Regions from separate parts of the Mesorhizobium sp. M0587 genome, predicted to be linked through region 3. Evidence: predicted binding sites of a transcription regulator. Region 3 holds the regulator's gene; each other region holds the start of a gene.
What was found. The regulator LexA, encoded in region 3, represses DNA repair genes until DNA is damaged. The targets are predictions, from matches to a motif close to TGTTCNNNNTGTGTTCNG.
Positions count from the first base shown of each region.

Region 1: NKI49_RS11790 (helicase-related protein) is a predicted target of LexA. The motif match lies at 1,635-1,652, and genes of this name have one in related genera.
Region 2: NKI49_RS21605 (ATP-dependent helicase) is a predicted target of LexA. The motif match lies at 1,521-1,538, and genes of this name have one in related genera.

Region 1 covers NZ_JAMYQP010000010.1:20,881-24,160, reverse strand. The annotation lists gene NKI49_RS11790 (helicase-related protein) at 1-1,467, opposite strand, end outside; gene phbB (acetoacetyl-CoA reductase) at 2,178-2,903, opposite strand; gene NKI49_RS11780 (acetyl-CoA C-acetyltransferase) at 3,030-3,280, opposite strand, start outside.
Region 2 covers NZ_JAMYQP010000025.1:71,014-74,293, reverse strand. The annotation lists gene NKI49_RS21610 (glucose/quinate/shikimate family membrane-bound PQQ-dependent dehydrogenase) at 1-1,318, opposite strand, end outside; gene NKI49_RS21605 (ATP-dependent helicase) at 1,581-3,280, shown strand, end outside.
Region 3 covers NZ_JAMYQP010000060.1:3,741-7,020, reverse strand. The annotation lists gene NKI49_RS31050 (ComEC/Rec2 family competence protein) at 1-1,531, shown strand, start outside; gene lexA (transcriptional repressor LexA) at 1,525-2,262, opposite strand; gene NKI49_RS31040 (TetR/AcrR family transcriptional regulator) at 2,725-3,280, shown strand, end outside.

The DNA of each region.
Region 1 (3,280 bases), on a different contig from region 3:
AAGGCGCCGCATGAGGACGGAAGTCCTGCGGTCTACGAAGCGTTTCGTCAACCGCTCATGCAGCGCATCCGACAATCTGTCTTCGATTTCGCGCGTCTTTTCCCGCCAGTGTGCCTGATCGGCCAGCCAGCCGGGCCGGTTCGACACGAATGTCCAGGTGCGGATCTGGGCGATGCGGTGCGACAGCGTGTCGATATCGCCCTCCGTTGTATCAGCGCGGCGCACCTGCTCGGCCATGTAATTCTCATCGACATGGCCATGCCGGGCGAGATCCTGGTAGATCGACGCAATGAGGTCGGCGTGCTGGGCCGGCGCGATCCTGCGGTAGTCGGGCAAGGCGCAGGCCTCCCACAACAGCGCCACGCGTTTGGCGTCGGTGGCAAGCGCGCGGATGTCCTCGTCACGCGACAGGTGCTCAAGCGCCTGTGCATCGACCGCCGGCAGCGCGCGCGTCAGCCCCTCGACCGGCGCGTTGGTCTCGATCGAGCGCTTCAGCGCGTCGAGGCTGGCGAAATCGAAACGGGCGGTGCGCCACTGCAGCACCTTCACCGGATCGAAATCGTGGCTCTCGATCTTCTTGACCAGTTCCTCGTCCAACGGATCGACCTGTCCAGTGACGCCAAAGGTGCCGTCGCGCAAATGGCGTCCGGCGCGCCCGGCGATCTGGCCGAGCTCGGCCGCGGTCAGATTGCGATACTGGTAGCCGTCGAACTTGCGGTTCTGGGCAAAGGCGACGTGGTCGAGATCCAGGTTGAGGCCCATGCCGATCGCGTCGGTGGCGACGAGATAGTCGACATCGCCGGACTGGAACAAAGCCACCTGGGCGTTGCGGGTGCGCGGCGAGAGTGCGCCGAGCACGACGGCGGCGCCGCCCTGCTGGCGGCGGATCAGTTCGGCGATGGCATAGACTTCGTCGGCGGAGAAGGCGACGATCGCCGTTCGCCGCGGCAGGCGGGTCAGCTTCTTGGATCCGGCATAGGCGAGATGCGACAGCCTTGGCCGCGTCACTACAGAGATGCCTCTCAGCAGGCGCTGCAAAATGCCGTGCATGGTGGCGGCACCGAGCAGCAGCGTTTCCTGGCGGCCGCGCAGATGCAGGATGCGGTCGGTGAAGATATGGCCGCGCTCGAGGTCGCCAGCCAGTTGCACCTCGTCGATGGCGACGAAAGCGGCGTCGGTCTCGCGCGGCATAGCCTCGACGGTGCAGACCGAATATCTGGCGCCCGCCGGCTGGATCTTCTCCTCGCCGGTGATCAGCGCAACCTTGTGGGCCCCGACTTTCTCGCAGACGCGGGTATAGACCTCCCGGGCGAGCAACCTGAGCGGCAGGCCGATGATGCCGCTCTCATGCGCCACCATGCGCTCGATGGCGAGGTGGGTCTTGCCGGTGTTGGTCGGCCCGAGAACGGCGGTCACGTCGCGACCGGTCAGGATCAGCGGCTCGGTGTGTTTCGGCTGGATGTTCATTGACCTGGAAATAGGGCTTTCTGGTCTCTCGTTGTCGGGAGCGCGCCCTGGGTGGCGCGTATGACAGGCGACACATAGGGATTTCGGGCGCGAAGCGAAAGCGGAATGTTCCGGCAGGGCTCAGAAGGCGTCCGTGTCAAGTTCCCGATTGGGTGCCGATTAACAGTTGGAACGAGTCTGGAACGAATCGGCGACGAATCAGTGACTCGCCGAGATTCAGGTTTTGTTCACGGCTATATGTGGATTTGGCGGGCACGAGTCTCACCACATGCTGAATCGTCGAACTGGCCCGTTTCATGCTTGGCGAGCCCTGTCGTTAACTTTTGCCGATAAGCGATCGCGGCGGCTTGGGCGTGCCGAACCAACATTATGAAATTGTTGATCTTTCCTAATCCGCGTTAAGGAATTTGTGGGCGATTCCGGCCGCTGTCGTTAACGTTGCGCTCAAAGCCGGAACGAAATGGCGACGAATCGGGATGGCCGGAATATTCCCGATCTGTTCACCCCAACATCTTGTGTTTCGAACAGCTTATCCACCGAGAATCCACAGGATTGCAAACAAGTTTCGCACAGGCGGCGCGGCCGCCATTAACCTTTGCGTGCCGGATTGGATCATCGCATGGCGGCGCGGCCTCCAGGCGACCTAGCCGCCATGAAAACGGAACCTGTTTTTCCCGCCCGTTTGTCGCTTTGCGTTGCCGGAGCATTGCTCAGGCGAAATACTGGCCGCCATTGGCCGTAATGGTCGAGCCGGTGATGAAGCCGGCATCCTCGGACGCAAGAAAGACGACGCAACGCGCGATCTCTTCCGGCTCGCCGAGCCGGCCGATGGGAATCTGCGGGATGATGCGCTCGTTGAGCACCTTCTCGTCGATCGCCTTGACCATTTCGGTGGCGATGTAACCAGGGCAGATGACGTTGACGGTAATGCCGGCGCGAGCGCCTTCCTGCGCGAGCGCCTTCGAAAACCCGATGTCGCCGGCCTTGGCGGCGGAGTAGTTGACCTGGCCGGCCTGGCCCTTCTGGCCGTTGATCGAGGAAATGGTGATGACGCGGCCGAACTTGCGGTCGCGCATGCCGCTCCACAGCGGATGCGTCATGTTGAAGACGCCCGAGAGATTGGTGTCGATAACCTCCTTCCACTGCTCGCGCGTGATCTTGTGGAACATGGCGTCGCGGGTGATGCCAGCATTGTTGACCAGCACCGAGATGGGACCAAGATCGGCCTCGACCTGCTTGATGCCGGCGGCGCAGGCATCGTAGTCGGCGACCGACCATTTGTAGACCGGGATGCCGGTCTCGGCCTTGAATTTCGCCGCCGCCTCGTCGTTGCCCGCGTAGTTCGCGGCAACCGCATAGCCGACGCTCTTCAGCGCCATCGAGATCGCCGCGCCGATCCCGCGCGATCCGCCTGTGACGATTGCAACCTTGGTCATATGTCCTCCCTTGGGTCGGAGGAGCGAATAGGGAGTAGCGAATAGCGAGTAGGGATTTGATGTCCCGCCGCGCTGACGCCATTCTTCCCCTATTCGCTACTCCCTATTCGCTATTCACTTCTTCTTTTAGAGCGCTTCGACGCACATGGCGACGCCCATGCCGCCGCCGATGCAGAGTGTGGCGAGGCCTTTCTTGGCGCCTCGGCGGCGCATCTCGTGGATCAGCGTGTTGAAGATACGGGCACCCGAAGCGCCGATCGGATGGCCGATGGCGATGGCGCCGCCATTGACGTTGACGATCGAGGGATCCCAGCCCATGTCCTTGTTGACGGCGCAGGCCTGCGCGGCAAAGGCCTCGTTGGCCTCGACCAGATCGA
Region 2 (3,280 bases), on a different contig from region 3:
GCAACTGCCCGGTATTGAGGTCGAGCGCGGTGATCGAGGAGGAGAATTTCTCGACATTGTCGCTGCGCCCGGCGCCGAGCTGGTCCGGCGTCTGGTTGCCGAGCGGCACATAGAGCAGGCCGAGCTTCTCGTCGGCGCTCGGCGTCGACCACATGTTGGGCGAGTTGGCGGTATAGGTCTGGCCGGGCGCCAGCGGCGCCGTCTGGTCCGGATTGCCGGAATCCCAGTTCCACAGCAGCTTGCCGGTGGCGGCGTCGTAGGCGCGGATGACGCCGGACGGCTCCTGCGTCGAATAATTGTCGTTGACCGCCCCGCCGACGATGATCTTGCCGCCCGATATCAGCGGCGCCGAGGTCGAGTAGTAATAGCCCGACTTCGGATAGGGCATGTTGGCCAGAAGGTTCAGCGTGCCGCCCTCGGCGAAGGCGGGACAGACCTGCCCGTTGGCGGCGTCGAGCGCGATCAGCCGCGCATCGGACGTCGGCAGGTAGACGCGTGTCGCGCAGGGTTGCCCGGCGGCGCCGGCGGCATCGGCATAGTAGGATACGCCGCGGCAGGTCTGGTGCTGGCGGTCCTTGTCGAGCTTGACCTTGGGATCGTAGCGCCATTTCTCCTTGCCGGTCGCCGCGTCGACCGCGATGGCAAAATTGTGCGGCGTGCAGATGTAAAGCGTGTCGCCGATCTTGAGCGGCGTCACCTGGTAGGTGGTCTCGCCGACATCGTCCGGCCCTTTCACGTCGCCGGTCTGGTACGTCCATGCCGGCTTGAGGTTGGCGACATTGTCCGGCGTGATCTGGTCGAGCGGCGAATAGCGCTGGCCGAACTGCGTGCGGCCGTAATAGTGCCACTCCCCGGCCGGCACGTCATTGCCGAGATTGGCGTTGGGGACCACCTTGTCGGTGTCGAGTTCGCCGGCGATGTCCTTGGGATCCGTCGTCATCGAATAACCGGCGACCGCCAGCGAGGCGAGCACGGCCAGGATGAGCGGCGCGCGGCCGTCAGGCCCGGCAAGACCCCGCCTCGCCCATGGGGTCAACAGCCACAACGCCACAAGCACGATGATGCCGCCGCGCGGGCCCAACTCCCACCAGTCGAAGCCGGTTTCCCACACCGCCCAGGCAAGCGTGCCGATCACGATCGCCGCGTAGAGCCACAAACCGGTGGACCGGCGCCGGTAGAGCAGCCAGGCGGCGAGCAGGAAGGCGATGCCGACGACGATGTAGTACCAGCTGCCGCCCAGCGACGCCAACCAGATGCCGCCGGCGCCAAGCGCCAAACCGATGAGCAGAAGAATGAGGGAGGTGATGGTGACAGCCAAGATGATACTCCTTCGACTGTTGCGCCTGCGGCGCGGCCATGGGCAACCCGGCATTGCGCTTCTGCCCCGGACGCAACTTTCCCTCGCCTGCCCTGCCTGTCAAGCGTGGGTCATAAGCGGTTGAGCCGGCCTTTGTTCCCTTGGTAATGGCGGCCAGGCCGGTTGCCGCACAAGGTCTTGTGGCCGCATCAGGCACTTTACCCGGAACAAAACGTAGACACTTCTGGTCTTTCGCCCCCGAATCACTACATTCGGAGGGAAGATGTCCGGCTTTTCCGAAGACATGCCCTTTTTCGATGAACCCAATGCGCGGCCCACGGCCCCGTCGGGCATTGCCGCGCGCGCCATGGCTGCCCGCAGCGGCCAGAACAACGCGCCCGACTATCTCAAGGGGTTGAACCCCGAGCAGCGGCTGGCGGTGGAAACCACTGAAGGCCCGGTTCTGGTGCTTGCCGGCGCCGGCACCGGCAAGACCCGCGTCTTGACCACCCGCATCGCCCATATCCTCGCCACGGGAAAGGCCTTCCCGTCGCAGATCCTCGCCGTGACCTTCACCAACAAGGCCGCGCGCGAGATGAAGCAGCGCATCGGCATCCTGATCGGCGAAGGCAATGTCGAGGGCATGCCGTGGCTCGGCACCTTCCACTCCATCGGCGTCAAGCTCTTGCGCCGCCACGCGGAACTCGCCGGCTTGCGCTCCGACTTCACCATCCTCGACACCGACGACGTCGTGCGGCTGATCAAGCAGTTGATCCAGGCCGAGGGGCTCGACGACAAGCGCTGGCCGGCCAAGCAGTTCGCCCAGATGATCGACGGCTGGAAGAACAAGGGGCAAGGTCCAGCCGACATCGCCGAGGGCGACGCGCGCAGCTTCGCCAACGGCAAGGGCCGCGAGCTCTACAAAGCCTACCAGGAGCGGCTGAAGACGCTGAACGCCTGCGACTTCGGCGATCTTCTCTGCCATCCCATCCGCATCCTGCGCGCCAATCCGGATGTGCTGAAGGAATACCACAAGCGCTTCAAATACATCCTCGTCGACGAGTACCAGGACACCAACACCGCCCAATACATGTGGCTGCGGCTTTTGGCGCAGCGGCCCGATGTCGGACGCGCATCAACGTCGACGGATTTGCGATCGGCCGAAGGCCGCAAGCCCGACCGGGCGTCCGAGCCGTTGCGAGGCCCGCGCGGAGGGCCCGCGCCGGCAGGCGCGGAACAGCCCGTGAGCGAAAACAAAGTCAACATCTGCTGCGTCGGCGACGACGACCAATCCATCTATGGCTGGCGCGGCGCCGAGGTCGACAACATCCTGCGCTTCGACAAGGATTTTCCCGGCGCCACCATCATCAGGCTGGAGCGCAACTACCGCTCCACCGCGCACATTCTCGGCGCCGCCTCGCACCTCATCGCTCACAATGAAGGCCGCTTCGGCAAGACGCTGTTCACCGACCGCAACGAACCGGAGGACGCCAAGGTCAACGTCCACGCCGCCTGGGATTCCGAGGAGGAAGCCCGCGCCATCGGCGAGACCATCGAGGCCTATCAGCGCCAGAAGCACAATCTCAACGACATGGCGATCCTGGTGCGCGCCTCTTTCCAGATGCGCGCCTTCGAGGACCGCTTCATCACGCTCGGCCTGAATTACCGCGTCATCGGCGGCCCGCGCTTCTACGAGCGCATGGAAATCCGCGACGCACTGGCCTTCTTCCGCGTCGTTGCCAATGGCGGCGACGACCTCGCTTTCGAGCGCATCGTCAACGTGCCCAAGCGCGGGCTGGGCGAAGCCACCATCCGCCAGATCCACGACACGGCGCGCGCGCTCCGCATCCCGATGCTGGAGGCGGCGGCGACGCTCGCCGAGAGCGACGAGTTGAAGCCGAAGCCGCGCGCCGCCTTGCGCGAGGTCGCGGCCAATTTCGAGCGCTGGCAGAAGGCACTGGAAACCAAGCCGCACACCGAACT
Region 3 (3,280 bases):
GATCGCCGCGGCGCTGATCGTCGGCGTGCGCGCCGGCATTCCTGACGAAATCAACGAAGCGATGCGCCGTACTGGCATCTATCACATCATCTCCATTTCCGGACTGCACATGGCGCTGGTCGCAGGCACCATCATGGGCCTGCTGCGCGGCGTCTTTGCCCTGTTCCCGGATTTTTCAGCGCGTCGGCCGGTCAAGAAATACGCCGCCGTGGCGGCACTTTGCTCGATTGCCGCCTATCTTGTCATCTCGGGCGTCGTCGTTGCCGCCGAGCGCAGCTTCATCATGCTGGCGGTGATGCTGATCGCGGTGCTGTTCGATCGGGCGGCGCTGACCATGCGCAACCTGGCGATCTCGGCGATCGCCGTCATCGTGGTGTCGCCGCATGAAGTGGTCGGCCCGAGTTTCCAGATGTCTTTCGCCGCGACCGCCGCGCTGGTCGGCGCCTATGCCGGCTGGGCGGATCACCGTGCGGGAAAGACCAGACCGCCACCGCCGAAGCGATCCCTGCCGGGTTTCCTGACGCGAAAACTCCTGCTGGCGACCGGCGGACTTGCCATGACGTCGATCATCGCCGGCGGCGCCACGGCACTTTTCGCCATCTGGCATTTTCAGCGCGTGTCGCCGCTCAGCCTGTTCGCCAATCTGGCCATCATGCCGATCGTGACGCTCGTGATGTTCCTGGCCGTTGCCAGTGCACTGTTGATGCCGTTCGGGCTGGATGGGCCGTCCCTTTACCTGATGGGCAAGGGGTTGACTGTCATGATCGCCATATCAAGCTGGATTTCCGAGCGTTCGCCGGTCGATGCCGTCGGGCTGATTTCGCAGCAGTCGGTGCTGTTGGTGACCATTGCCCTCGTCATCGCGACAATGGCAACGACATGGCTGCGGCTTGGAGCACTTCCATTCGCGCTCGCCGGTCTGTTGATCGTCGGCGATACGCGCACGCCGGATGTGCTGATCTCGGAGGATGCGCGGCTGGTCGCACTGCCGATCGGCGGCGGCGAACTTGCGGTCAGTCGGGCACGCCCGAACGAATTCACCGTCGACAACTGGAAACGCGCCCTGACATCCGAAACCATCGTCGTGCCGGAAATCTTCACCGAAGGAGACGGCGAATTCGACATCGCCGATTCCATCGGGCTGCCGCCGGGATCACCTTTCTATTGCATATCAGGCGTCTGTCTCGCCAGGCACTCATCGGGTGCAATCATAGCGCATGTCGAAGACCGCAAGGATGCGTGGAAAGCCTGCGGTTTCGCCGACCTGATCGTCATCAATGATGCAACGGCATATGACCCCTGTCACAACCCGCTGGTGCTTGTCGTCACCAAGCGGCAACTCGCCCGCAAAGGCAGTGCGGCCGTCTTCTTCGACCGCCAATCGGCGATCGCACCAGCGACAATCAGCTTCGCCGTGGACAGCCCATACCGGCCTTGGCACACGCAACGCAAATTTTCACGCGAGGCGAGGGGGCTGCCGCCCTACAACAAACCCGACAAGCCAGCGGTAAAACCGCAGCCGCCTCAATAGCGTCTGATCAGCCCGACCAGTTTGCCTTGCACCTTGACCCTGTCTGGCCCGAAAATGCGCGTTTCATAGGCGGGATTGGCTGCCTCGAGAGCAATCGAAGCTCCCTTGCGGCGGAACCGTTTCAGCGTCGCTTCTTCTTCATCCACCAGCGCTACGATGATTTCGCCAGGGCTGGCCGTGTCGGCGTTGCGGATGATGACGGTATCGCCGTCGAAGATGCCGGCCTCGATCATCGAGTCGCCCTTGACCTCGAGCGCATAGTGTTCGCCACCCATGATCATGTCAGGCGGCACCGAGATCGAATGCGTCTGATGCTGTATGGCATCGATCGGCACACCGGCGGCGATACGGCCCATCACCGGGATCGACACCGCGGAAACCGCATCGTCGTCATTGCCAGCCGATGACATCCGCGATTGCGCCGGTTTGATCTGGCGGCCGAGGCTGCCTTGCCCAAGACTGCCCTGGATGACGCTTGGCGAGAATTTTTTTGCCGCATTGAGGCCCGGCGCGATCGAATCCGGCAGCCGCAGCACTTCCAGCGCCCGCGCCCGGTTGGGCAGCCGGCGAATAAAGCCGCGCTCCTCCAGCGCCGTGATCAGCCGATGGATACCGGACTTGGAAGCGAGATCGAGCGCTTCCTTCATCTCGTCGAAGGAGGGCGGAATGCCGCTTTCCTTGAGTCGTTCATGGATGAACATCAGCAGTTCATGTTGCTTGCGTGTCAGCATGGCGGCCCCCAAGACATTGAACAACGGGTTTGAATCAGAATCAGAAAAACAAACCCAGAACAAACACTATCTGTTCCAGTTGTGTTCCGCAACTGTTTAAAGTTTAATGAATTTGTTAAGGCTGCGGAAACGAAGTGGCCTCCCGCAACCGGCATCCCAAAGGCGCGGTCCGCCGTCAACGCGCGCTCGGGCCCATTGAAATTGTTTCGGTTAATGGCCTGTGGGCCGATCGATCTCCACTTTTGGCATAATCCCGCAAGCTGTGTTGCCGACAGATGCCGGGTGCGTTTCGGCGGGTCGAAAAACCTCCGTCGCTCGTGAACGAAACGAAGCCAAAATGCCAACTGCGTGCCAGAAAGCGGCCAGGCACCGTAGGACGCGAAGGGCCGCTTTTTTGCTCGTTGCTTACCGCTCGCTTGACGAAACCGTATAAGAGTATACGGTTTGTGAGGAGGAACATGAATGATCACGCCGAAGCAGGCAGCGCGCCGCGCACGGATAGAGCATGCCGCCTACGCGGTGCTCCGGGAAACCGGCTACAAAAGCGCGTCCCTGCTTGCCATCGCCAAGCGGGCATCGGCGTCGAACGAAACCCTCTACAACTGGTACGGCAACAAGCAGGTGCTGTTTCGATCCCTGATCGAAGCCAATGCGGGAGAGGCAAGGAAGCTGCTGGAGGACGCCCTTCACCAGGCTCGCGATCCCCTCGAAACCCTGGGCTTGCTAGGGCCGGTCTTGCTGACCCTGGTGACGGGCGACAAGGCGGTGGCGCTCAATCGCGCCGCGGCGGGCGACGTCAACGATACAGGCACGCTTGGCCAATCGATCGCGCAATTCGGCCGCAACACCATAATGCCGCTTGTTGGCGACCTGCTTCGAACCGCAAGTCGGGACGGCCTGATCGCCTGTGACGATCCTGCCGAAGCCGCCGACATCTACGTCCGTCTTTTGATCGGCGATCTTCAGGTTCGCCGGATCGTCGGGGTCCTGGAGGAACTGCCTCCGCCGGAAGTCGAGC